Regions from separate parts of the Novosphingobium sp. SG720 genome, predicted to be linked through region 2. Evidence: riboswitches for the same ligand, from Rfam matches in the RefSeq annotation. Region 2 holds a riboswitch; the other holds the start of a gene.

Region 1 (11,654 bases), on a different contig from region 2:
TGTCACGCGCAAGCTCATGCAACAGGGGCAGCGGCCCGTCGCCGTGGGCCTGTGGTTTGCGCTGGGCCATGCCGCGATCATCGCGCTCGCTTCGGTGGCGGTGGCGCTCACCGCCACGGCGCTCGCCCGGTTTGGTGCCTGGCGCGAGGTGGGCGGCGTGATCGCCACCACGGTTTCGGCGCTGTTCCTGTTCACCATCGCGGCGATGAACCTGATCATCCTGCGTGGCGTCTGGCGCACGTTTGCCCATGTGCGGGCAGGGGGCGCCTATGTGGAGGAAGACCTCGACCTGCTGCTGGCTGGGCGTGGGCTGCTCTCGCGCCTGTTCCGCCCGATGTTCCGCCTGGTCACCAAGAGCTGGCACATGGCGCCGCTGGGCTTCCTGTTCGGCCTGGGGTTCGACACCGCCACCGAAGTGGCGCTGCTCGGCCTTTCGGCCAGCCAGGCGGCGAGCGGGCTGGCGCTGGGCACCGTGCTGGTGCTGCCCGCGCTGTTTGCGGCGGGGATGGCGCTGGTCGATACCATCGATGGCGTGGTCATGCTCGGCGCCTATGAGTGGGCCTTCGTCAAACCCATCCGCAAGCTCTATTACAATATCACCATCACGCTGGTTTCCGCGCTGGTGGCCATCGTGATCGGCGGGATCGAGGCGGCCGCGCTGATCGGGCAGAAGCTGGGGCTGGGCAGTGCGCCCTTTCGCCTGGCCGCCGATCTGGCCGGCAATTTCAATGGCCTGGGCTTTGCCATCATTGGCCTGTTCGCGCTGTGCTGGCTGGCCAGCCTGGCAATCTATCGCTGGCAACGGCTGGACGAGATCGAGGTGGCAGAACCATCCTGATGCCAAGGACAGTTGGCTTGGCTTTCGAACTGGGCTAGATGCAGCCACGAAGGACGGGCCTGGCCCGTCGTTCGCAAAGATCGCGTCGGTGCCCCGAGAGGGGCTTAATCGGGAATGCGGTGCGGGGCTTTGCCCCAAGTCCGCAGCTGTCCCTGCAACTGTAAGTGGCGAGCGCGATGCACTTTGTCTCCGGTTTTGGCCGGGGGCGGCCACTGGGCACCAAGTGCCTGGGAAGGCGTGCATCAAGCCCTGACCCACGAGCCAGGAGACCTGCCGGCGCACTGGTCGCTCTTGCCTTGATCCAGGGGATGGTCCGGGCACGGTAACACTTCCGTCTGGGCGACGAAGACTTGTGCGGCTTGGGCTGCACGGGCTTGCGTTGTGGCGGGCGCCTTCGTGCGCCGGCCCGCCGCCGCGCGCCCGGCCGGATCGTTCCGGTGAAGCCCTGCCTTTGTCCGTCGCTGGCGCGCGGAAGGGTTTTGTGCATGCCGGATCTGGCAAAAGTGCCCGTCACTATCGTGACCGGCTTTCTGGGCGCGGGAAAGACCACGCTGATCAGCCACTTGATCCGCAACGCCGGCGGGCGCCGGCTGGCGGTGGTGGTCAACGAATTCGGCACGCTGGGCGTGGATGGAGACATCCTCAAATCCTGCGCCATTCCCGATTGCCCGGCCGAAAACATCGTGGAGCTGGCCAATGGCTGCATCTGCTGCACCGTTGCCGACGATTTCATTCCCACGGTAGAGCGCCTGCTCGCGCTCGATCCCCGGCCCGATCATATCCTGATCGAGACTTCCGGCCTGGCGCTGCCCAAGCCGCTGCTCAAGGCGTTCGACTGGCCCGCGATCCGCAGCCGCATCACCGTCGATGGCGTGCTGGCCTTGGCCGATGCCGAGGCCGTGGCCGCCGGCCGCTTCGCCCCCGATCTGGTGGCGCTTGAGGCGCAACGCGCCGCCGATCCGGGCGTGACCCACGAAACCCCGCTGGCCGAAGTGTTCGAGGACCAGCTTGCCTGTGCCGACATGGTGCTGCTGACCAAGGGCGATCTGGCCGGGCCGGACGGGCTGGCGCAGGCGCGGGCGGTGATCGCGCAAACCGCGCCGCGCCCCGTGCCAGTGATCGACTTGGCCGAAGGCGCCGCCGATCCGCGCGTGATCTTGGGCCTGCACGCGGCGGCCGAAGACGACATTGCCGCGCGCCCGTCGCACCACGATGGCGCGGACGATCACGAGCACGACGATTTTGCCAGCACCGTGGTGCCCTTGGGCGAAATCGCCGATCCGGCAGACCTTGCCACGCGCATCGCGCGCCTGGCGACAGAGCATGGCGTGCTGCGGGTAAAAGGCCATGTCGCGGTGGCGGGCAAGCCGATGCGCCTTTTGGTCCAGGCGGTGGGCGCGCGCGTGCGCCATCACTATGACCGGCCGTGGCGGGCGGGCGAGCCGCGCAGCGGGCAACTGGTGGCGATTGCCGAGCGGGAGCGGCTGGAGCCGGAAGCGATCCGGGCGGCGCTGCTGGCCTGAGGGCAGGCGCGATGCACGTCCTCTTTCGCGAGAGCCACGGCCTGGAAGAAACCGCCGTGCCGCAAGACCTGGGGCAGGCCCCGGCAGACCTGGTCGTGCTGTCTTTCTCTGACAGCGACCTGGCTGCCTGTGCCGCCGCCTGGCACTTGGCGCGCGCGCGCGATCCGGCGTTTCCCACGCTGCGCCTGGCCAATCTGGCCGCGCTGGAACATCCGCTTTCCGTCGATACTTATGTGGAGCGCACGCTCGCCGGCGCGCGCGGCATTCTCATCCGGCTGATCGGCGGGGTGGCGTGGTGGCGCTATGGCCTGGCCCAGGTGGCGCAACTTGCCCGCGAACGCGGCATCGCGCTGGCGGTCTTGCCGGCAGATGGGCGTGCCGATGCCCAGCTCGATGCCGCCTCGACGCTGGAGGCGGCGCCGTTGCGCGAACTGGCGCGGCAGTGCGACGCGGGCGGCGCGCAAGGCATGGCTGCCGCGCTCGCCCTGCTGGCGCAAGAGGCCGGGCTGGGCCTTGGGGCCTCTGCTGCGATCGCGGAACCGCCGCTGCCGATGGCCGGGGGCTGGCACCCGCGGGGCGGCCTTTGCGATCCGCTGGCCTGGCAGGCCGATCCGGCCCAGCCCCTGGCGCTGGTGGTGTTCTATCGCTCCACCCTGGCGGCGCAGGATTGCGCGCCGATCGCCGCGCTGATCGCGGCCCTCGCGGCACACGGCATCGGCGCCCTGGGGCTTTACGTCACGTCGTTGAAAGAGCCGCAATCGCGCGCCTTGGTCGAAGCCGCGCTGAACCGGCTCAGGCCCGCCGCCATCGTCAACGCCACGGCCTTTTCCGCGCGGGACGAGGCCGGGCACAGCCCGCTCGACCAGACCGGCGCGCCGGTGTTCCAGGTGGCGCTGGCCACCGGCACGCGTGAGGGCTGGGCTGCCTCTGCGCGCGGCCTGGCGCCGGCAGACCTCGCCATGCATGTCGTCCTGCCGGAAATCGACGGGCGCGTGTTTGCCGGGGTGGCCAGTTTCAAGCAGGCCGTGGCGCAGGACGCCGCGCTGGGCTTTGCCCGCCAGGTCCATGTGCCCGATGCCGCGCGCATTGCCGCCATCGCCGGCCGCGTGGCGGCGTGGATCGCGCTGGCGCAGCGCCCGGCGGCAGAGCGCCAGGTTGGCCTGGTGCTCTCCACTTATCCCGGCAAGGCCCATGCCATGGCCCACGCGGTGGGTCTCGATGCGCTGGCTTCGACAGCCGCCGTTCTCGATGATCTGGCCGGTGCCGGCTATGCCATCGCGCCAGTGGGCGATCTGGCGGCGCGGCTGGCGGGTGAAACCCTGGCCTGGCCGCTGGCCGCCTATCGTGCCGCGCTGGCAGAGCTGGCGCCCGCCTTGCAGCAAGACCTGGCGCAAAGCTGGGGCGCTCCAGAGGCGGAGCCAGCGGTGCGCGACGGCGCATTCCACTTTGCCGCCTTGCGCGCCGGCCATGCCCTGATCGCGCTGCAACCCGAACGCGGCGACATGGCCGGACGAGACGAGGGCTATCACGATCTCACCCGCTGCCCGCGCCATGGCTATGTGGCGTTCTGTCTCTGGTTGCGTGCACAGGGCGTGGACGCGCTGGTGCACATGGGCGCGCATGGCACGCTGGAATGGCTGCCGGGCAAGGCGGTGGCGCTGGGCGACGAATGCTGGCCCCAGGCGCTGATCGGCGATCTGCCGGTGATCTATCCGTTCATCGTCAACGATCCGGGCGAAGCGGCGCAGGCGCGGCGGCGCATCGGCGCGGTCACGCTGGGCCACATGCCGCCCCCACCGGTGCGGGTGGCAAGCGGCGCGGGCCTGGCGCGGGTGGAGGCGCTGCTCGATGAATTTTCCGGGGCCGTGGGCCTCGATCCCGCGCGGCGGGATCGGCTGATCGGCGCGATCCGGGCAGAGGCGCAAGGCCTGGGCCTGGAAACCGAACTGGGCCTCGGCCCCGATGCCAGCCCGGCCGAAGCCATCGCCCGGATCGACCGCTTCGTGTGCGACGTGAAAGACAGTCAGTATGGCGATGGCCTCCACGTGTTCGGGCGCGGCAGCCAGGGCGCGGCAGAGCGCGCTGGCCTGCTGGCCGCCCTGGCCGGGCGGCGCGTGGCGGCCGGGCCGGCGGGTTCGCCCTGGCGCGGGCGGGCCGATGTCTTGCCCACCGGGCGCAATCTCTATGCCGTCGATCCGCGCAGCCTGCCCACCCGCGCCGCCCATGCGCAGGGGGTGGCCATGGCGCAGGAACTGGTGCGCCGCCATTTGCAGGACCATGGCGATTATCCGCGCGCGCTGGTGGTGAACCTGTGGGGATCGGCCACGATGCGCACGGGTGGCGAAGACTTTGCCATGGCGCTGCACCTGCTGGGCGCGGCGCCGATCTGGGACGGTACCAGCGAGCGGGTGACCGGCGTGGAGATCTTGGCCTTGGCCACGCTCGACCATCCGCGCCTGGACGTGACACTGCGGGTTTCGGGCCTGTTTCGCGATGCCTTTCCCATGCTGCCCGTGCTGTTTGGCCAGGCGGTGCGGGCGCTGTGCGGGCGCGATGAGCCGGCCGAGTGGAACCCTTTCGCTGGGCAAGCGCCCGCGCCGCGCGTCTATGGCCCGGCGCCGGGCCGCTATGGCCTGGGGCTGGGTGAAGCGGCCGAAACCTATGACGCGGCCAGCCGCCGTGCCGCTGGCGAAGCCTGGCTGGCTGCCTCTTCCCGCGCGCTCGATGCAGCGCAAGAGGATGCCGCCGGCCTGCGCGCCCGCGTGGCGGCGGCCGATGCCTTTGTCCATGCGCAGGACTTGCCCGAAACCGACCTGCTGCTGAGCATGGACTATGCCGCGCACGAGGCCGGCTTTGCCGCCGCGCAAGGCGTGGCGGGCGGCAACGCGGCGCTCTATCACCTCGATCATCGCGATCCCGCCCGGCCCGTGGCGCGCACCCTGAATGAAGAGGTTGCCCGCGTGGTGCGCGCCCGCGCGGCGCAGCCGGGGTGGATTGCCGGCATGATGCGCCACGGCTTTCGCGGCGGGGCAGAACTGGCCGCCACGCTCGATCACCTGGGCGCCTTTGCCCATCTGGCGCCCGGCAGTGTGCCAGCGCACCTGATCGACCTCTATTACCAGGCCACGCTGGGCACGCCCGAAGTGCGCGCGTTTCTGGAACGCGACAATCCCGGTGCGCTGTCGGCGATGCAGCAGCGCTTTGCCGCGCTCCATGCGGCGGGCCTGTGGCCCACGCGGCGCAACGCCATCCTGGCGGAGCTTTTGGCATGAGCGGTTTTCGCATTGCCGGCTGGTGCCCCGATGCCTGGCGCCCGATGGCGGCGGGCGATGGTCTGTTGCTGCGCGTGAAGCCGCGCCTGGCCCGGCTTTCGCGGGAACATGCTTTGGCGCTGGCCGGGCTGGCCGCGCGCCATGGCAACGGCCTGATCGACCTGTCGCGCCGCGCCAACCTGCAACTGCGCGGGCTGGACGAAGCCGGCTGGCAGGCCGCGCTGCACGATTTGCTGGCCTTGGGACTGGTAGACGCCGATCCGGTGGCGGAGCGCCGCGCCAATGTGCTGGTCGCCCCCGATTGGATCATGGGCGACGATACCGCGCGCGTGGCGACGGAATTGCTGGCGCGCCTGCCCGAACTGCCTGCACTTCCGGGCAAGGTGGGTTTCGTGATCGACGCGGGCGCCGCGCCCATGCTGCTGGGCGAACCGGGCGATTTCCGGGTGGAGCGGGGTGTGGGCGGTGGCCTGATCCTGCGCGCGGCCGGGCGCGCCACGGGCGTGGCACTGGTGCCGGGCCGGGAAGCCGATGGCCTGATCGCGCTGGCCCGCTGGTTTGCAAACAGCGGCTTGGCAGGGCGCATGGCTCGCCACCCCACGCCGCTGCCCGCCTGGGCCACGGGGCAGGAAGCCCCGGCCGCGTCCGCCGCGCCGCTGCGCCCCGGTCCCGGTGCGCTGGGCATGGCCCATGGCGCGCCATTCGGCCGGGTGGATGCCGCCGCGCTTGTCGCCGCGCTCGATGTGCCCGGTGCGCAGGCCCTACGCCTGACCCCGTGGCGCGTCATGGTGGTGGAGGGCGCCGGCGCTGGGCCGGTCCCCGGCCTGATGGCCGACCCTGCCGATCCGGTCTTGCAGGTGGAGGCCTGCCCCGGCGCGCCGGCTTGCCCGCAGGCCCATGTGCCCACGCGCGATCTTGCCCTGGCGTTGGCGCCGCTGGTGCGCGGCACACTCCACGTTTCTGGCTGCGCCAAGGGCTGCGCGTCCAGCCGCCCTGCCGCCCATGTCCTGACCGGCCGCGCCGATGGCCGGTTCGATCTGGCGCGTGATGCCACGGCCGGCACTGCCACCGGCGAACCGCTTTGCGCGCAAGACCTGCTCGCCCATTTCGAAAGGCTGACCGATGCCGCACAGCTATGAAACGGATGGCGCGGCCATCTATCGCCAGTCCTTCGCCACGATCCGGGCAGAGGCCGATCTGGCGCGCTTTGCCCCGCGTGAAGAGCCGGTGGCGGTGCGCATGATCCACGCTGCCGGCATGGTGGACCTGGCCCGGCACATCCGCTTTTCGGCTGGCTTTGACGATGCCGCGCGCGCCGCGCTGCGCGCCGGGGCGCCGATCCTGTGCGATGCACGCATGGTGTCCGAAGGGATCACCCGTGCGCGCCTGCCGGCCGGCAACGCCGTGGTCTGCACGCTGCACGATCCGCAGGTGCCTGCGCTGGCGCAGGCCATGGGCAACACCCGCTCTGCCGCCGCGCTGGAATTGTGGCGGCCGCATCTGGCCGGCAGCGTGGTGGCCATCGGCAACGCGCCCACCGCGCTGTTCCATTTGCTGAACATGCTGGAAGACCCGGCCTGCCCGCGCCCGGCGGCGATTGTCGGCTGCCCGGTGGGCTTTGTCGGCGCGGCCGAATCCAAGGCGGCGCTGTGGGGCTGGCAGGGCGTGCCCTGCTGCGTGGTGGACGGGCGCCTGGGCGGCAGCGCGATCACCGTGGCCGCGATCAACGCCTTGGCGAGCGACGCGGAATGAGCGCCGTTATCGGCACGATCCACGGCGTCGGCCTCGGTCCCGGTGCCCCCGACCTGCTCAGCGTGCGGGCCGACCGGCTGGTGCGCGGCGCGCGCCATGTCGCCTATTTCCGCAAGGCCGGCCGCCCCGGCCAGGCCCGCCGCATCGCCGCCGATCTGCTGCGCGCCGATGTGGTGGAAATTCCACTAGAATACCCCGTCACCACCGAAATCCCGGTCAGCGACCCGCGCTACAACGCCATGCTGGCGGAATTCTATGCCGACTGCACGGCGCGGCTGCTCGTCGTGGCGCGCGCCGGGGAAGACGTGGTCGTGCTGTGCGAAGGCGATCCCTTTTTCTACGGTTCGTTCATGCACCTGCACAGCCGCCTGGCGGGCCAGGTGCCGGTGCAGGTGGTGCCCGGCATCACCGGCATGGCCGGCGCCTGGAACGCCACCGGCCTGCCGATTACCTGGGGTGACGATGTGTTGACCGTGGCCATGGCCACGCTGCCCGAAGACGAACTCACCCGCCGCATCCGCGATACCGATGCGCTGGTGGTGATGAAGATCGGCCGCAACCTGCCCAAGCTGCGCCGCGCCGTGGCCGCTGCCGGGCGCGAGGGTGCGGCCTGGCTGGTGGAATATGCCGCCATGCCGGCCCAGCGGGTGACGCCACTGATGGAGGCGAGCGAAGTCACGCCCTATTTCTCCATCCTGCTGATCCACGGCCAGGGACGCCGGCCATGACCGGAACGCTGGCCATCGTCGGCCTTGGTCCGGGCGAGGAGGCCATGGTCACGCCGCAGGTGCGCGCCGCGCTCGATGCCGCGACCGACGTGATCGGCTATATCCCCTATGTTGCCCGCGTGGCGCCGCGCCCCGGCCTCACGCTGCACCCGTCGGACAACCGGGTGGAGCGCGAACGCGCCGCCCATGCGCTCGATCTGGCGGCGCAGGGCCGGCAGGTAGTGGTGGTTTCCTCGGGCGATCCCGGCGTCTTCGCCATGGCGGCCGCCGTCTGTGAAGTGCTGGAAGAAAATGCCCGGCGCTGGGCCGATGTGCCGGTCAGCGTGCTGCCGGGGATCACCGCGATGCTGGCCGCTGCCGCGCGCGCCGGGGCGCCGCTGGGCCACGATTTCTGCGCGATCAACCTGTCCGACAATCTCAAGCCCTGGGCGGTGATCGAGCGGCGGCTGCGTCTGGCGGCAGAGGCGGATTTCGCCATGGCGTTCTACAATCCCCGCTCGCGCGCGCGGCCCGAGGGGTTTGCCCGCGCGCTGGCCGTGCTGCGCGAATGCTGCGGCCCGGCGCGCCTCGTCCTGTTCGCCCGCGCCGTCTCCACGCCCGAGGAGCACTTGCGCATCGTCACGTTGGCGCAGGCGCAGCCCGACATGGCCGACATGCGCACCGTGGTGATCGTGGGATCGAGCCAGACGCGCATGATCGCCCGCGCCACTGGCCCGGTGCTTTACACCCCGCGCAGCCTTGATGGGGCCGCGGCATGAGCGATCCAGTCCAGCACCGCTTGCGGATCGTGCACTTCGTGGCGCGGGGGCAAGTCTGGCCGGTCGATCATGATCATCGGCAGGCCCAGCGCGCGCGCGGCGATCAGCTTGGCCTGCACGCCGCTGCCGCCCGCGTTCTTGCACACCACCAGGCCGATGGCATGGCGTTGCAGCAGGGCCATATCGCCCTCCACGGTGAAGGGCCCGCGATCGACCACCAGCGTGTGATCGGGCAGGGGCGGCGGCGCATCGGGCGTGTCGACAAAGCGCAGCACATAGTGGTGCTGCCCCTGCGCGGCAAAGGCTGCCACATGCATCCGCCCCAGCGCCAGCAGCACGCGCCGCGCCGGCCCGGCCAGGGCATCCACCGCGCCGGCCACATCGGCCACGCGGGTCCAGGCGTCGCCCGGCTGCGTCTGCCAGGCCGGGCGGGTGAGGGCGATCAGCGGCACGCCAGCGGCCTGCGCGGCCGCCACGGCATGGGCGCTCATCTGCGCGGCAAAGGGATGGGTCGCGTCCACCAGATGCGTCACGCCGTGTTCGCGCAGATAGGCGGCCAGCCCCTCCACCCCGCCAAACCCGCCGATGCGCACCGGCACCGGCTGCGCACGCGGGGCCTGGGTGCGCCCGGCATAGCTGAGCGTGGCGGCCAGACCCCGCGCGGCCAGCAGCTGCGCCAGCGCGCTCGCCTCGGTCGTGCCGCCCAGAATCAGGATCTCTGGCATGTCTGAACCGGCTCCCTGGTTGAGCATCATCGGCATGGGCGAGGATGGCCGCGATGGCCTTTCCGCCGCCGCCCGCGCGGCCTTGGCCGGGGCAGACGTGGTGATCGGCCCGCCGCGCCATCTCGCCCTGGCTGGCCCGCTTACGGCGCGGGTCATCGAATGGCCAGTGCCATTTGCCGACGGAATCGAACGGCTTCTGGCCTTGCGCGGGCGGCGTGTGGCCATGCTGGCATCAGGGGATCCGTTCTGGTTCGGCGCAGGCAGCAGTGTGGCCGCGCATCTCTTGCCCCACGAATGGGTGGCCCATCCCGCGCCCGGTACGTTTGCCCTGGCGGCGGCGCGGCTGGGCTGGGCCTTGCAGGATTGCGCGTGCCTGGGCCTGCACGCCGCGCCCCTCTCGCGCCTGCGCCCGTATCTGGCGCCCGGCGCCCGCGCGCTTGTGCTGCTGCGCGATGGCGCCGCCGTGGCCGATCTGGCTGCCTATCTCGTCGCCACCGGGTTTGGCGAAACCCAGCTTCATGTGCTGGAGGCGCTGGGCGGCCCGCGCGAACGGGTGCGGCAGGTGCGCGCCGATGGCTTTGCCCTGGCAGACGTGGCCCATCCCGTGGCGGTGGGCCTGGCCGTGGCGGGAGACGGGCTGGCCATGCCGGTCACCGCGGGCCGCCCCGATGCGCTGTTCGCCGCCGATGGCCAGATCACCAAGGCGCCCGTGCGCGCGTTGACGCTGGCCGCCTTGGCCCCGCGCGCGGGGGAGCTGTTGTGGGACATCGGCGCGGGTTCCGGCTCCATCGGCATCGAATGGCTGCTGGCCCACCCGGCCAACCGGGCGGTGGCGGTGGAGGCCGATCCCTTGCGTGCCGATCGCGCGCGCGCCAATGCCATGGCGCTGGGGGTGGACCGCCTGCATGTGATCACCGGCCGCGCGCCGGCCTGCCTGCCCGATGGGCGGCCACCCGATGCCGTGTTCATCGGTGGCGGGCTGAACCCGGCGCTGCTCGATGCGCTGTGGGCGTGCCTGCCCAAGGGCACGCGTGTGGTGGCCAACGCCGTCACGCTGGAATCCGAAGCATTGCTGGCGCAGTGGCACGCGCAGGCCGGTGGCAGCCTGCTGCGCATCGAACTGGCCGATGCCACCGCGCTGGGCAGCCGGCGCGGGTGGAAAGCGCGCTATCCGCTGGTGCAGTGGAGCGCGGTGCGATGATCGGCCATGCGATTGTTGCCGGCTTCGGCTTTCGCGGCGTTGCCACGCCCGCCGCATTGCGCGCCGCCCTGGCCCTGGCGCAACAAGGCCATCCGCCCGTCACCCATCTGGCCACGGCGGCAGACAAGGCCGCCGCGCTGGCCCCGCTCGCCCAGGCGCTCGGCCTGCCGCTGCTGCCGATCGCGCCCGAACAGCTGGCCCGTTGCGCCACGCCCACGCAATCGCCCGCCAGCCTGCATGCGCGCGGCATCGGCAGCCTTGCCGAAGCGGCCGCGCTGGCCGGTGCTGGCCCCCATGCCCGCCTGCTGAGCGCGCGCCATATTTCGCCCGATCGCCTGGCCACTTGCGCCCTTGCCGAAAGCACAGAACGATGACCGTCCACTTCATCGGCGCCGGCCCCGGCGCGCCCGATCTGCTCACCCTGCGCGGGCGGGATCGCATCGCGGCCTGCCCAGTGTGCCTCTATGCCGGCTCGCTGGTGCCGGCCGCCGTGCTCGATCACTGCCCGCCCGGCGCGCACATCATCAACACCGCGCCGCTTTCGCTTGACCAGATCATGGCCGAAATCGCCGCTGCCCATTCCGCCGGGCATGATGTGGCGCGGCTGCATTCGGGCGATCTTTCGGTGTGGTCGGCCATGGGGGAGCAGTTGCGCGCGCTGCGGGCCTTGCGCATTCCCTTCACCATCACCCCCGGCGTGCCGGCCTTTGCCGCCGCCGCTGCCGCGCTGGAAGCGGAACTGACGCTGCCCGCGTTGGGCCAGTCGCTCGTGCTTACCCGCACGCCCGGCCGCGCCAGTGCCATGCCGCCGCGTGAAAACCTGGCGGCCTTTGCCCGAACCGGGGCGACGCTGGCCA
Region 2 (11,654 bases):
GGTGCTGAAGCGGGCCGAGTCGAGCACGCCGGCCATGCCCACCACCTTGTTGTGCGGCAGGCCGGAGAATTCGCGCAGCGCCCAGACCATCGCGTCGAGCGGGTTGGTGATGCAGATCACAAAGGCGTCGGGCGCGTTGTCGCGGATGCCTTCGCCCACGGCCTTCATCACCTTGAGGTTGATGCCGAGCAGGTCATCGCGGCTCATGCCGGGCTTACGCGCCACGCCGGCCGTCACGATGATGACGTCCGCGCCTGCGATGTCCTTGTAATCGTTGGTGCCGATGATCTTGGCGTCGAAACCTTCGACGGGGCCGCACTGCGAGAGATCGAGAGCCTTGCCCTGGGGAACGCCTTCCACCACGTCGAACAGGACGATGTCGCCCAGTTCCTTCTGCGCGGCCAGATGCGCCAGAGTGCCACCGATGTTACCCGCGCCGATCAGCGCGATCTTCTTGCGTGCCATGTGCTTTACGGTCCTTTCCCGGAGACGTCGCGGGACAAGCGTTCAAGCGTTGCCGACTCAAGCCCCCGGATGGAGGTCCCCCCGCGCCCGCGAGACGGGAAGGGTTGCCGACAAGTGGAGGGGCACGTAGGCCTGCCCGGCAGGGATTGCAACCGCAAAAAACCCCGCATTTGCGGGTTTCTTTGATAAGAGTTCGCAATAGCATTAAACCGTAAATCGGCCGTTCATACGAATGCGACAGGCAGGCCAGTGCCCGCCCGCCAGAACGGCACCGGGTGGCCGGCTTTCAGGGCAATTCACGCCAAGCCGGCCAGTTCCCGTTCCAGGGCGTGGCCCTTGCGGCGATCGAGCGTGTGGCACACTTGCGCCCACCAGGCGGCGCCATCGTGATCGCCCGCCACGGCGGCGCCCTTGGCTGCTGCGGCAGCCTGCCCGGCGGCGGCGTGGCCGTGGCTGGCAAACAGGCGCAGCGCCTGGGCTAGCAGGGCATCGTCGGCAAGATTGTCAGCCACGCGCGCGGCCATCATCCGGCCCGGGGAAGCGTGCGCGGTGCCATTGGCCTGGCGCAGGCTGGCCCAGCCGGGATTGTCGTTGGCCGCATGGGCCGGCCGGCCGGCGGGCCGGCGGAGACAGGGCGAGATCATGCCATAGCGAGGGGCGAAACGCAGCATGCGCAGATGGTCTCCATTGTTCGTTGCGACACCGAAATTTCGCGTAAATTCGGCTTTTTCCTTGTTGAAAGCGGCAAGCGGGCTGAAATCCGCAGCAGCTCTGCCGTCCTTCTAAGGGGGTGCGCGCTAACAGGGGATGAGACGAGACGGTAAACGACCCGTTGATGCTGCCATGGCGGTGGAAGTGAAGTGGCCCGGCGTGGCCGTGCCGCAGCGGCGCGTGGGTTCAGCCGTGCGGCTGGGCAATCCACTTGCCCGCGTTTTCATAAGCCTCGCTCGCTTCGGGGCGCAGTTGCCCGCTCGGCGCGCCGGGCAGGGGCGTGCCCGAGAGCGCGGGGCCGGCCGGTGCCGTGCCGCGCAAGGGCGAATCGACCGCACGCAGGCCCGTGCCCGCCGGTTGTGCCAGGGGCGTACCGCCCGGCCCGGCGGTCGTGCGCTCCAGTGCGGCCATGCGGCCTTCCTCGAACGCTTTTTCCAGCGTCAGCGGATCGGCCAGATCCGCCGCGACGGGCACCCAGCTGCGCGGATGCGGTGCGGCGAGCGGCTCTGCACCGCGATACGTGCCGGTGAAAGCAGCCGGCAGGCCGGCCGTGCCGGCCCAACGATAGAAGCGATGCGCCCCGATCGTGCCGATGAAGGCAAGCTTGTCTGCCCACAGCGGGTGCACCGCGCTGGTATGGTAATGCGTGGCGAGGCCAACCGGGGCAAAGACATTGCCGGCCAGGGCATCGGCGGCCACGCGCCGCGCGCGGTCCCAGAACTGCTGCACCGGGCGGCGCGCCATGGCGCCGTCGCACGCGAAGCTGAACTGGCAGCCGGGCCGTTCCGATCCCTGGTAGACCACGCCGCACACGGTCTTGGGAAAAGCGGGATGTGCCACGCGGTTGAGCACGACTTGCGCCACCGCGCGCTGGCCGGCATCGGGTTCCGAAGCGGCTTCGTAGTAGATCGCGGTGGTCAGGCATTGCAGCGCGCGCCAGCGGTCTTCGCCGCTGCCCGAGGCAAACAGCGGCCGTGCCGCGGGATTGCGCGCCCAGGCCGCAAGCGTGGGCGCATCGTCGGCGTCGCCATGGATCGCGGCCACCTGCCGGTCCCAGGCGCGCGCGGCGTCCTGCGGAGCCAGCAGGCCGCTGTCCTGGGCCGAAACGTAATAGAATGCCGAGCCGGGGAAACTTTCGCCCGCGCGCTCGAATGGTTGCAGGCCGTTGCGATCGTGTGCGGCCGCGGCATCGATCCCCGGCGATCCCCAACCTACCGCGCCCAGCACCAGGCCAAGGGCGCCGATCGCGGCAATGCCGGCAGCGCGCTCTGCCAGGCGCGAGCCTGCGCGGTGCTGGTGCCGCCACGATGTCATGTCGCGCCGGCGGATGCGTGCGGCGAAATCGCGTGGCCGCACCGGGGCCAGGGTCAGCGCCTGAAGCAACGCGCCATCGGCCTGCCGCCGCTGCGCCAGCATCGCGCGCTCTTCCGGCCCCGGCGGCGGCATCAGCGCTTCGGGTGGCAGGGTGGGCGTGGCGCCGGTGAAGGGACTCGGGTCTGGCATAAGGGCGGGCAGGGGCCTGATCTTGCAATGGTGCGTTAGTCGCTGCGCGGCAACCATGCACGGGGGTAAATGGCTTCGTCCCGATAAGGCACACCCCGCTACCGCTTGGTTAAATTCTGCCGCGGGCTTGCCCCATGGTACAGGGGGCGCTATCGGCCGCGGCAGACGCCACCGGTGCCCGCGCAAGCGGGCTAAGAGGGAAGCCGGAACCAAAGCCGGCGCTGCCCCCGCAACTGTTTCCGGACGAGCGCCACGCCCTTTGTGCGCCACTGGCCCCCACGCGGGCTGGGAAGGCCGGCGTGTCGCGATGACTTCGGATGAGCCAGGAAACCTGCCGGTGTGTGGTCGTTCCGCGGCCGGGCGGGGTGTACCGGGCGCAAGCGTGACGAGTTTCCGCCCGGGGCCCGGCGGACCCTCGCGCCATGGACGGCAAGACTGTCCATGGGCCGGGAGGAAAAGACCATGAAGACTTCGCTGTTTGCGCTGGCCGCCACACTCGTGCTGGCCATGCCTGCCCATGCCGAGGAAGCTGCACCATCCGATGGCGCAGAAATCACCGTCCTGGCCACCGGCAGCGCCCTGTCGCTCGACCAGACCGGCCAGGCGATCAGCGTCGTGCCGCTGCAAACGATCGAGGCGGTCCAGGGTGTCGATATCACCCGCGTGCTCGAACGCGTGCCGGGGCTGACCTATTCGCGCACCGGCGGGTTTGGCGCGCAGACGGCCGTGCGCCTGCGCGGCGGGGAAGGGCAGCACACCCTTGTCCTGGTCGATGGCGTGCGGGTGGAAGACCCGTCCGCGCCTTCGGGCGGGTTCGATTTCGGCACGCTGACCAGCGGCGGTATCGAACGGATCGAAGTGCTGCGCGGCTCCAACTCGGTCATCTGGGGCAGCTCGGCCATCGGCGGGGTGATCGCGGTGACCACGCGCGAGATCGACGGCGCAGAAGCTTCGACCGAGGCCGGCTCGCGCGGCAGCTATGATGCCGAGGCGGTCGCCGGGGTGAAGCGCGATCGCTATGCCTTCTCGCTGGGCGGCGGCTATGCCACCACCGATGGCGTCTCGGCCGCGGCCAATGGCACGGAACGCGATGGCTATGACCAGTGGCGCGTGGGCGGCAAGGGCCGCGTCAACCTGACCGACACGCTTTCGCTGGTGGCCAGCGCCCGCTATGCCGATGGCAAGACCCAGATCGATGGCTATGACGCCGATTTCAATTTCGGCGATACCCCCGAATATACCACCACCCGGCAGTTCTTCGGCCGTGCCGGGGTGCACTACGCGGGCGGCGCCCTCACGCTGGACGCCGGATATGCCCTGTCGGACACGCGCCGCCGCTATTATACCGGCGGAGCAGACGACACGTTCGAATACGGCTACAACGGCCGCAGCGAGCGGGTGGAACTCAACGGCCGCTATGCGCTGCCGGCCGATTTCGCGCTCGATTTCGGCGCGGATCGCGAATGGACCCGGTTCGACAGCACTTTTGACGCGCAACAGCGCGCGCACCTGACCAGCGGCCATGCCATGCTCGGCTGGTACGGTGCCAAGGCCAGCCTTGCCGGCGGCGTGCGTTATGACGAACAGAGCCAGTTCGGCAGCAACGTGAGCCTGGGGGCCAACGGCACCGTGGAAGTGCTGCGCGGCCTGCGGTTCAACGCCAGCTATGGCGAAGGCTTCCGCGCGCCCACGCTTTACCAGCTGCTTTCGCCCGATTACGGCAACGCCAATCTCAATCCCGAACGCAGCCGCAGCTATGATGCCGGCTTGGCCTATACCAGCGTCGACGGCACGTTCCACGCCGGGCTCACGCTGTTCCGCCGCGATACGCGCAACCTCATCACCTACGTCTCGTGCTACATGGTGGAAAGCGCGCTGTGCACCGGCCATGCCTATGGCGTGTATGACAACGTGGGCAAGGCGCGCGCGCAGGGCGCCGAACTGGAAGTGGGCGCCACGCTCAGCCCAGGGGTCAAGGGGCAGATCGCCTATGCCTATACCGAAGCGACCGATCGCACCCCTGGCGCGGCCACGTTCGGCAAGGACCTGGCGCGCCGTCCGCGCCACGCGCTGACCACCTCGCTGGACTGGACCACGCCCTGGGCCGGCCTGGCCCTGGCCGCGGATATCCGTTTTCAATCCGAAACCTTTGACAACGCGGCCAATTCGATCAAGCTGTCGGGCGGTAGCGTCACCACGTTGCGCGCCAGCCTGCCGATCCTTCATCAGGCCGAACTGTTCGGCCGGGTGGAAAACGTGTTCGATCGGCAGCTGGTGACTGCAGCGGGCTATGGCGCGCTGGGTCGTTCGGTGTTTGGCGGGGTGCGCCTGCGCTACTGATGGCGCGCCGCGGCACCAGCGAAAGGAATGACCTTGACGTGATCGGCCGTGTGCTGCCCCGCTTGTCTTGCCGCCGCCTGCCTGCGCTGCTGGCCCTGGCTCTGGTGGGATGCGCGCGGGTTGCCCCGGCCGATGAGGCGGCGCATGGCGCAGGTGCCCTGCCGCGTATCGTCTCGCTCAACCCGTGCAGCGACGCGGTGCTGGCGCAAGTGGCCGACCGCGCGCAGATTCTGGCGCTGTCCTTCTACAGCCGCGATCCTGCGCAAACCTCGATGGACGTGGCCGAGGCGCGCCGCTTTCCGTCCACCGATGGCGCCGTGGAAAGCGTGGTCGCGCTTCATCCCGACCTGGTGGTGACCAGCACTTATGCCGATCCGGCCACGCTGGCGGCGCTGCGCAGCATGGGGCTGCGCGTGGAAACGGTGGGCATTGCCGATTCGCTGGCTGCGGCGCGCGCGCAGGTCCGCAGCCTGGCCGCCTGGGCCGGCCATCCAGAGCGCGGTGCGGCACTGCTGGCGCAGATCGATCGCGCCGTGGCAGAGGCTGCGCCGCCGCCCGGCCATGTTCCCATTCCGGCCGTGTTGTGGGAGCCGGGCGGGCTGGTGCCGGGCCAGCACACGCTGGTCTCTGACCTGATGAGCCAGGCGGGTTTTGCCAATTTCAGCGCGCAGCGCGGGCTGGGCCAATCCGAACGCCTGCCGCTGGAGCGCATGCTGGCCGATCCGCCGCGCGTGATCCTGGCGGTGGGCCCGGCACCGGGCACGATCGTGCCCGGCACCGGCCCGGACGAAGACCGGCTGCTGTTCCACCCCGCGCTCGCCGCATTGACGCACACCGCGCGCGCGCCGATCGCGCCCAATCTCATCTATTGCGGTGGCCCCACGATTCCGCGCCTGCTCGATCGGCTGGTGGCGGTGCGCCGCGAACTGGAAGGCCCTGCGTTGGACAAAGCTTTGGGTAGGCCGCAATGAACCGAGCCGCTTTGCCCGTGGTGCTTGCCACGCTGCTCCTGCTGCTGTTTCCGCTGTGCCTGATGGCGGGGCAGGTGTGGATCAATCCGTTCGATCCGGCCGGGGCCCCATACAGTGCCAATGCCACGGTGATCCTGGCGCAACTGCGCCTGCCGCGGGCGGTGCTGGCGGTGGTGGTGGGCGCCGGGCTGGGCGCGTCAGGCGCGGCGATGCAGGGATACTTGCGCAATCCGCTGGCCGATCCCGGCCTGTTCGGGGTGGCGCCGCTGGCTGCATTGGGTGCTGTATTGTCGTTGTTCATGGGCTTTGCGGTGCAGCCTTTCGCGCTACCGGCTATGGCCCTGGCAGGCGCGGCGGGCGGCATGGTCCTGCTCGCCCTGATCGCTTCGGGGCCGCGCACCGGCCTGGCCGGCGGGGTGGCGCTGTTCACCCTGGCGGGGATGATGCTTTCCAGCCTTGCCGGCGCGCTCACCAGCCTGGCGATCAGCCTGGCGCCCAATCCCTTTGCCCTGACCGAGATCGTGACCTGGCTGATGGGCGCGCTCACCGACCGCAGTTGGCACGATGTCGCGCTGGCCGCGCCGCTCACCGCGCTGGGCCTTGCCGTGCTGTGGCGGGCAGGGCCCTCGCTCGATGCGTTGACGCTGGGCGAACTGGCCGCGCGGTCGATGGGGCTCGATCCCGCGGCCTTGCGCTGGATGATGGTGCTGGGCGTCGGGCTGGTGGTGGGCGCCGGGGTTTCGGCCGCCGGGGTCATCGGCTTTGTCGGGCTGATGGTGCCGCACATTGTCCGCCCGTTCACCGATCGCCGCCCGTCCAGCCTGCTGCTGCCCAGCGCGCTGGCCGGTGCCCTGCTGTTGCTGGTCGCCGATGCGCTGTGCCGCTGCCTGCCGCTGGCGGGCGGGGAACTGCGCCTGGGCATCGCGCTCAGCCTGCTGGGCGCGCCGTTCTTCCTGCACCTCCTGCTGCGCCTGCGGCGTGGTCTCGCCTGAAAGGGGCGCGCATGGAACTTGTTGCCGAAGCCGTGACCGTGGTGGGCCGCCTGCGCGAAGTGCGCGCAGGCCTTGCGCCCGGGCGCCTGACGGTGATCTGCGGGCCGAACGGCGCGGGCAAGTCCACCCTGCTATCCGCCCTGGCCGGCCTGGTAGAGCCTGACGCGGGCCGCGTGTGCCTGGGCCAGCATCGCCTGGGCGAATTGACTGGGCGCGAGCGGGCCTTGGCGATCGGCTATCTGCCCCAGGCCGGCGAAGTGGCATGGAACGTGACGGTGGAAACGCTGGTGCGGCTGGGCCGCCTGCCGCACCGCACCCCGGCCAAGGTGGACGCTGCCGCCACCATGGCCGCGCTCGACGCACTCGATCTCAATGCCTTGGCCGGACGCGAGGTGGGCACGCTTTCGGGCGGGGAGCGCGCCCGCGCCCTGCTCGCCCGTGTGCTGGCCGGGCAGCCGCGCTGGGTCTTGGCGGATGAGCCGCTGGCCGCGCTCGACCTGGCGCACCAGCAGGCGCTGCTTGCCCATTTTCGCCGCCTGGCCGGCCAGGGCGTGGGCGTGGTGGTGGTGGTGCACGATCTTGCCCTGGCGATGAACCATGCCGATCACGTCATCGTGCTCGATCGCGGCACCGTGGCGGCCAATGGCCCGCCGCACGTGGCCCTGGCCGAAGAGGTGCTGGCCAGCGTGTGGGGGGTCAAGGCGCGCTGGGTGGGAGACGGGCGCAGCCGCGCGCTTGCGATCGGCTGACCGGCTTCCCACATTCCAGATCAATCTTCCTTGCCCACGCAGCCATCTTGCGCGGCTATTGCTGCGCTGCGACAGGCTTGCGTGAATCGAACAAATCTGGAACACCGCCCTTCATGTCGACCGCATCCACTCGTGCGCGTAGCGCATTGACCACCCTTTCCGTGCGCGGCGCGCGCGAGCACAACCTGAAGGGCATCGATGTCGATCTGCCGCGCGACAGCCTGGTGGTGATCACCGGCCTGTCGGGCTCGGGCAAGTCCAGCCTGGCGTTCGACACGATCTATGCCGAAGGGCAGCGGCGCTATGTCGAATCGCTTTCGGCTTATGCGCGCCAGTTCCTGGAAATGATGCAGAAGCCCGATGTGGAGCACATCGACGGCCTTTCGCCCGCCATTTCCATCGAACAGAAGACCACCAGCCGCAACCCGCGCTCCACCGTGGCGACGGTCACCGAAATCTACGACTATATGCGCCTGCTGTGGGCGCGGGTGGGTATTCCCTATTCGCCGGCCACCGGCCTGCCGATCAGCGCGCAGACCGTCAGCCAGATGGTCGATCGCGTGATGGCCCTGCCCGAAGGCACGCGCGCCTATCTGCTCGCCCCCGTGGTGCGCGGCCGCAAGGGTGAATACCGCAAGGAACTGGCCGAGTGGCAGAAGGCGGGCTACACCCGCGTGCGTATCGATGGCGAGATGTTTGCCATCGAAGACGCCCCCGCGCTCGACAAGAAGTACAAGCACGACATCGAAGTGGTGGTCGACCGCATCGCGGTGAAGGACGGCATCCAGACGCGCCTGGCCGACAGTTTCGAGCAGGCGCTCAAGCTGGCCGATGGCCTGGTCTATATCGACCTGGCCGACACCACCGTGGCGGAACTGAATGGCGAGGCGCCGCCGGAAAAGGCCAAGAAGGGCGCCGCCAAGGGCCAGTTGAAAGGCGCGGGCCTGCCCGACAACCGCATCGTCCTGTCCGAAAAGTTCGCGTGCCCCGTCTCGGGCTTCACGCTCGACGCGCTCGAACCGCGCCTGTTCTCGTTTAACGCGCCGCAGGGGGCCTGCCCGGCCTGCGATGGCCTGGGCGAAAAGCTGCTGTTCGATCCGCAACTGGTGGTGCCCAACGAGCATCTCAGCCTCAAGCAGGGCGCCATTGTGCCCTGGGCCAAGTCCAATCCGCCCAGCCCCTATTACATGCAGGTGCTCGCCAGCCTGGCCGGGCATTTCGGGTTCAGCCTGGACACGCCGTGGGACAAGCTGCCGGGCGAAGTGAAGATCGTGATCCTCCACGGCACCGCCGGCAAGGCCGTGCCGCTGACCTTCATCGACGGCAAGAAGAGCTACACCGTCTCCAAGGCGTTCGAAGGCGTGATCGGCAATCTCAACCGGCGCATGCTGCAGACCGAAAGCGCCTGGATGCGCGAGGAACTGGGCAAGTTCCAGACCGCGCAGCCCTGCGAAACCTGCAACGGCGCGCGGTTGAAGCCCGAGGCGTTGAGCGTGAAAGTGGCCGGTAGCGACATTTCCACCGCCACGCACCTGTCGGTCAGCGATGCGCTGGAATGGTTCGCCACGCTCGATGGCAAGCTCACCAGCCAGCAGAGCCAGATCGCCAAGGCCATCCTCAAGGAAATCAACGAGCGGCTTGGCTTCCTCAACAATGTCGGCCTCGATTACCTCAATCTCGATCGCACGTCCGGCACGCTGTCAGGCGGGGAATCGCAGCGCATTCGCCTGGCCAGCCAGATCGGCTCGGGCCTTTCGGGCGTGCTCTACGTGCTCGATGAACCCTCCATCGGCCTGCACCAGCGCGACAACGACCGCCTGCTCGAAACCTTGAAGCGCCTGCGTGACCTCGGCAACACGGTCATCGTGGTGGAGCATGACGAAGACGCGATCCGCACGGCCGATTACATCGTCGATCTGGGGCCGGGGGCGGGTGTGCACGGCGGCGAAATCGTCGCTCAGGGCACGCTGGACGATATCCTGTCCAGCGAAGACAGCCTGACCGGCCAATACCTGACCGGCGCGCGCCGCATCGAAGTGCCCAAGAAGCGGCGCAAGGGCAATGGCCTGTCGATCGTGGTCGAAGGCGCGCGGGCCAACAACCTCAAGAACGTGACGGCCAAAATTCCGCTCGGTACGTTCTGTTGCGTCACCGGCGTGTCCGGCTCGGGCAAGTCGAGCCTGACCATCGATACGCTCCAGGCCGGCGCCGCGCGCATGCTCAACGGTGCGCGCGTGGTCGCGGGCGCCCATGACGCGATCAAGGGCCTCGAACACTGCGACAAGGTGATCGAGATCGACCAGTCGCCCATCGGCCGCACCCCGCGCTCCAATCCGGCCACCTACACCGGCTCGTTCACCCTGATCCGCGACTGGTTCGCCGGCCTGCCCGAAGCCCAGGCGCGCGGCTACAAGCCCGGCCGGTTCAGCTTCAACGTCAAGGGCGGCCGCTGCGAAGCCTGCCAGGGCGATGGCCTGATCAAGATCGAAATGCACTTCCTCCCCGACGTTTACGTGACGTGCGAGGAATGCGGCGGCAAGCGCTACAACCGCGAAACGCTGGAAGTGAAGTTCAAGGGCCACTCGATCGCCGACGTGCTCGACATGACGATCGAAGACGCGGTGGAATTCTTCAAGGCCGTGCCCCCGATCCGCGAGCGCATGGCCATGCTCCACGAAGTGGGGCTGGGCTATGTGAAAGTGGGCCAGCAGGCCACCACCCTATCGGGCGGCGAAGCCCAGCGCGTGAAACTGGCCAAGGAACTGGCCCGCCGCTCCACCGGCAAGACGCTCTATATCCTCGACGAGCCCACCACCGGCCTGCACTTCGAAGACGTGCGCAAGCTCCTGGAAGTGCTCCACCGCCTGGTGGACCAGGGCAACAGCGTGGTGGTGATCGAACACAACCTGGATGTGATCAAGACCGCCGACTGGATCATCGACATGGGCCCCGAAGGCGGCGTGCGCGGCGGCGAAGTGGTCGCCGTGGGCACCCCGGAGCAAGTGGCCAAGACCAAGGCTAGCTTTACGGGGCACTATCTGGCGCCACTGTTGAAGCGGTGAAGGCCTAAGATCCTCCCCGCTCTGCGGGGGGGGCCACGCGAGGCGTGGTGGAGGGGGCTGACAAAAAGATAGGTATGCTGTCTCTGGAAATTGCTGCATACTGGCAACAGTTTTGCTGATGCTTATCAGATGAAGGTGTAACCATCAGAGGCGCTGGACCTTTCGGACGTTGGCGCTACGTTTAGCCGCCATCGACGGAATGGGGGTGTTGATGTTCGGATTGGGAAGGAAGTCTCACGAGGTTTTTGGCATCTCCACCGAAATCCTCGAAGATTCATATGTCAACCGCGGTTCTATTGACGAACTGGCTGAGCGCCTGATCAAACGCAGCACACACATTGCTCTCCGGGGAGAATCCAAATGCGGGAAAAGCTGGGTGCGTCAGAAGAATTTTCCCGACGCAATCACTGTCCAATGCCGGCTCAACAAATGTGTGACCGATCTATACGAAGACGCCCTTAGTCAACTCGGGCTTAAGCTGATTGTCGAGCAGACCGGCGAAAAAGGCTTTCGGGGAAAGTTGGAGGCACACCAAGAGATTGGGGTCAAGTTACTCGCGAAATTGGAACTCGCTCAAGAGGTCGAGGGGGAGCAAAAATCCGGCACGAAATCCATTCCGGTGGGTCGGGATTTGAAAGACCTGCGTTTCGTCGCTGATATTATTAAGGCATCTGGTCGGCGCCTTGTCATCGAGGATTTCCATTATCTCGCGCCAGCAGAGCGCAAGGCGTTTGCATTCGATCTTAAGGCGTTATGGGACCTGCAGACCTATGTCGTGGTTATCGGGATATGGGCGGAAAACAATCTCCTGCTTTGGTTGAATCCCGATCTGGCCGGCCGGATCGAGGAAATTTCGATTTA

What was found. A riboswitch is a leader RNA that binds a small molecule or an ion and turns the genes downstream of it on or off. The one in region 2 is predicted to bind cobalamin.
Region 1: another riboswitch for cobalamin. It lies ahead of cobW (cobalamin biosynthesis protein CobW); the one in region 2 lies ahead of FHW94_RS03235 (TonB-dependent receptor).

The regions. Positions count from the first base shown of each region.
Region 1 is NZ_JAAZQN010000004.1:244,106-255,759, forward strand. It holds gene FHW94_RS15840 (HoxN/HupN/NixA family nickel/cobalt transporter) at 1-838, shown strand, start outside; cobalamin riboswitch at 908-1,131, shown strand; gene cobW (cobalamin biosynthesis protein CobW) at 1,324-2,361, shown strand; gene cobN (cobaltochelatase subunit CobN) at 2,373-5,633, shown strand; gene FHW94_RS15855 (cobalamin biosynthesis protein CobG) at 5,630-6,772, shown strand; gene FHW94_RS15860 (precorrin-8X methylmutase) at 6,756-7,385, shown strand; gene cobI (precorrin-2 C(20)-methyltransferase) at 7,382-8,113, shown strand; gene cobJ (precorrin-3B C(17)-methyltransferase) at 8,110-8,871, shown strand; gene FHW94_RS15875 (cobalt-precorrin-6A reductase) at 8,835-9,596, opposite strand; gene cbiE (precorrin-6y C5,15-methyltransferase (decarboxylating) subunit CbiE) at 9,595-10,797, shown strand; gene FHW94_RS15885 (cobalamin biosynthesis protein) at 10,794-11,171, shown strand; gene cobM (precorrin-4 C(11)-methyltransferase) at 11,168-11,654, shown strand, end outside.
Region 2 is NZ_JAAZQN010000001.1:690,749-702,402, forward strand. It holds gene mdh (malate dehydrogenase) at 1-465, opposite strand, end outside; gene FHW94_RS03225 (hypothetical protein) at 762-1,136, opposite strand; gene FHW94_RS03230 (cell wall hydrolase) at 1,363-2,679, opposite strand; cobalamin riboswitch at 2,835-3,033, shown strand; gene FHW94_RS03235 (TonB-dependent receptor) at 3,142-5,019, shown strand; gene FHW94_RS03240 (ABC transporter substrate-binding protein) at 5,058-5,990, shown strand; gene FHW94_RS03245 (iron ABC transporter permease) at 5,987-6,982, shown strand; gene FHW94_RS03250 (ABC transporter ATP-binding protein) at 6,994-7,731, shown strand; gene uvrA (excinuclease ABC subunit UvrA) at 7,845-10,793, shown strand; gene FHW94_RS03260 (hypothetical protein) at 11,002-11,654, shown strand, end outside.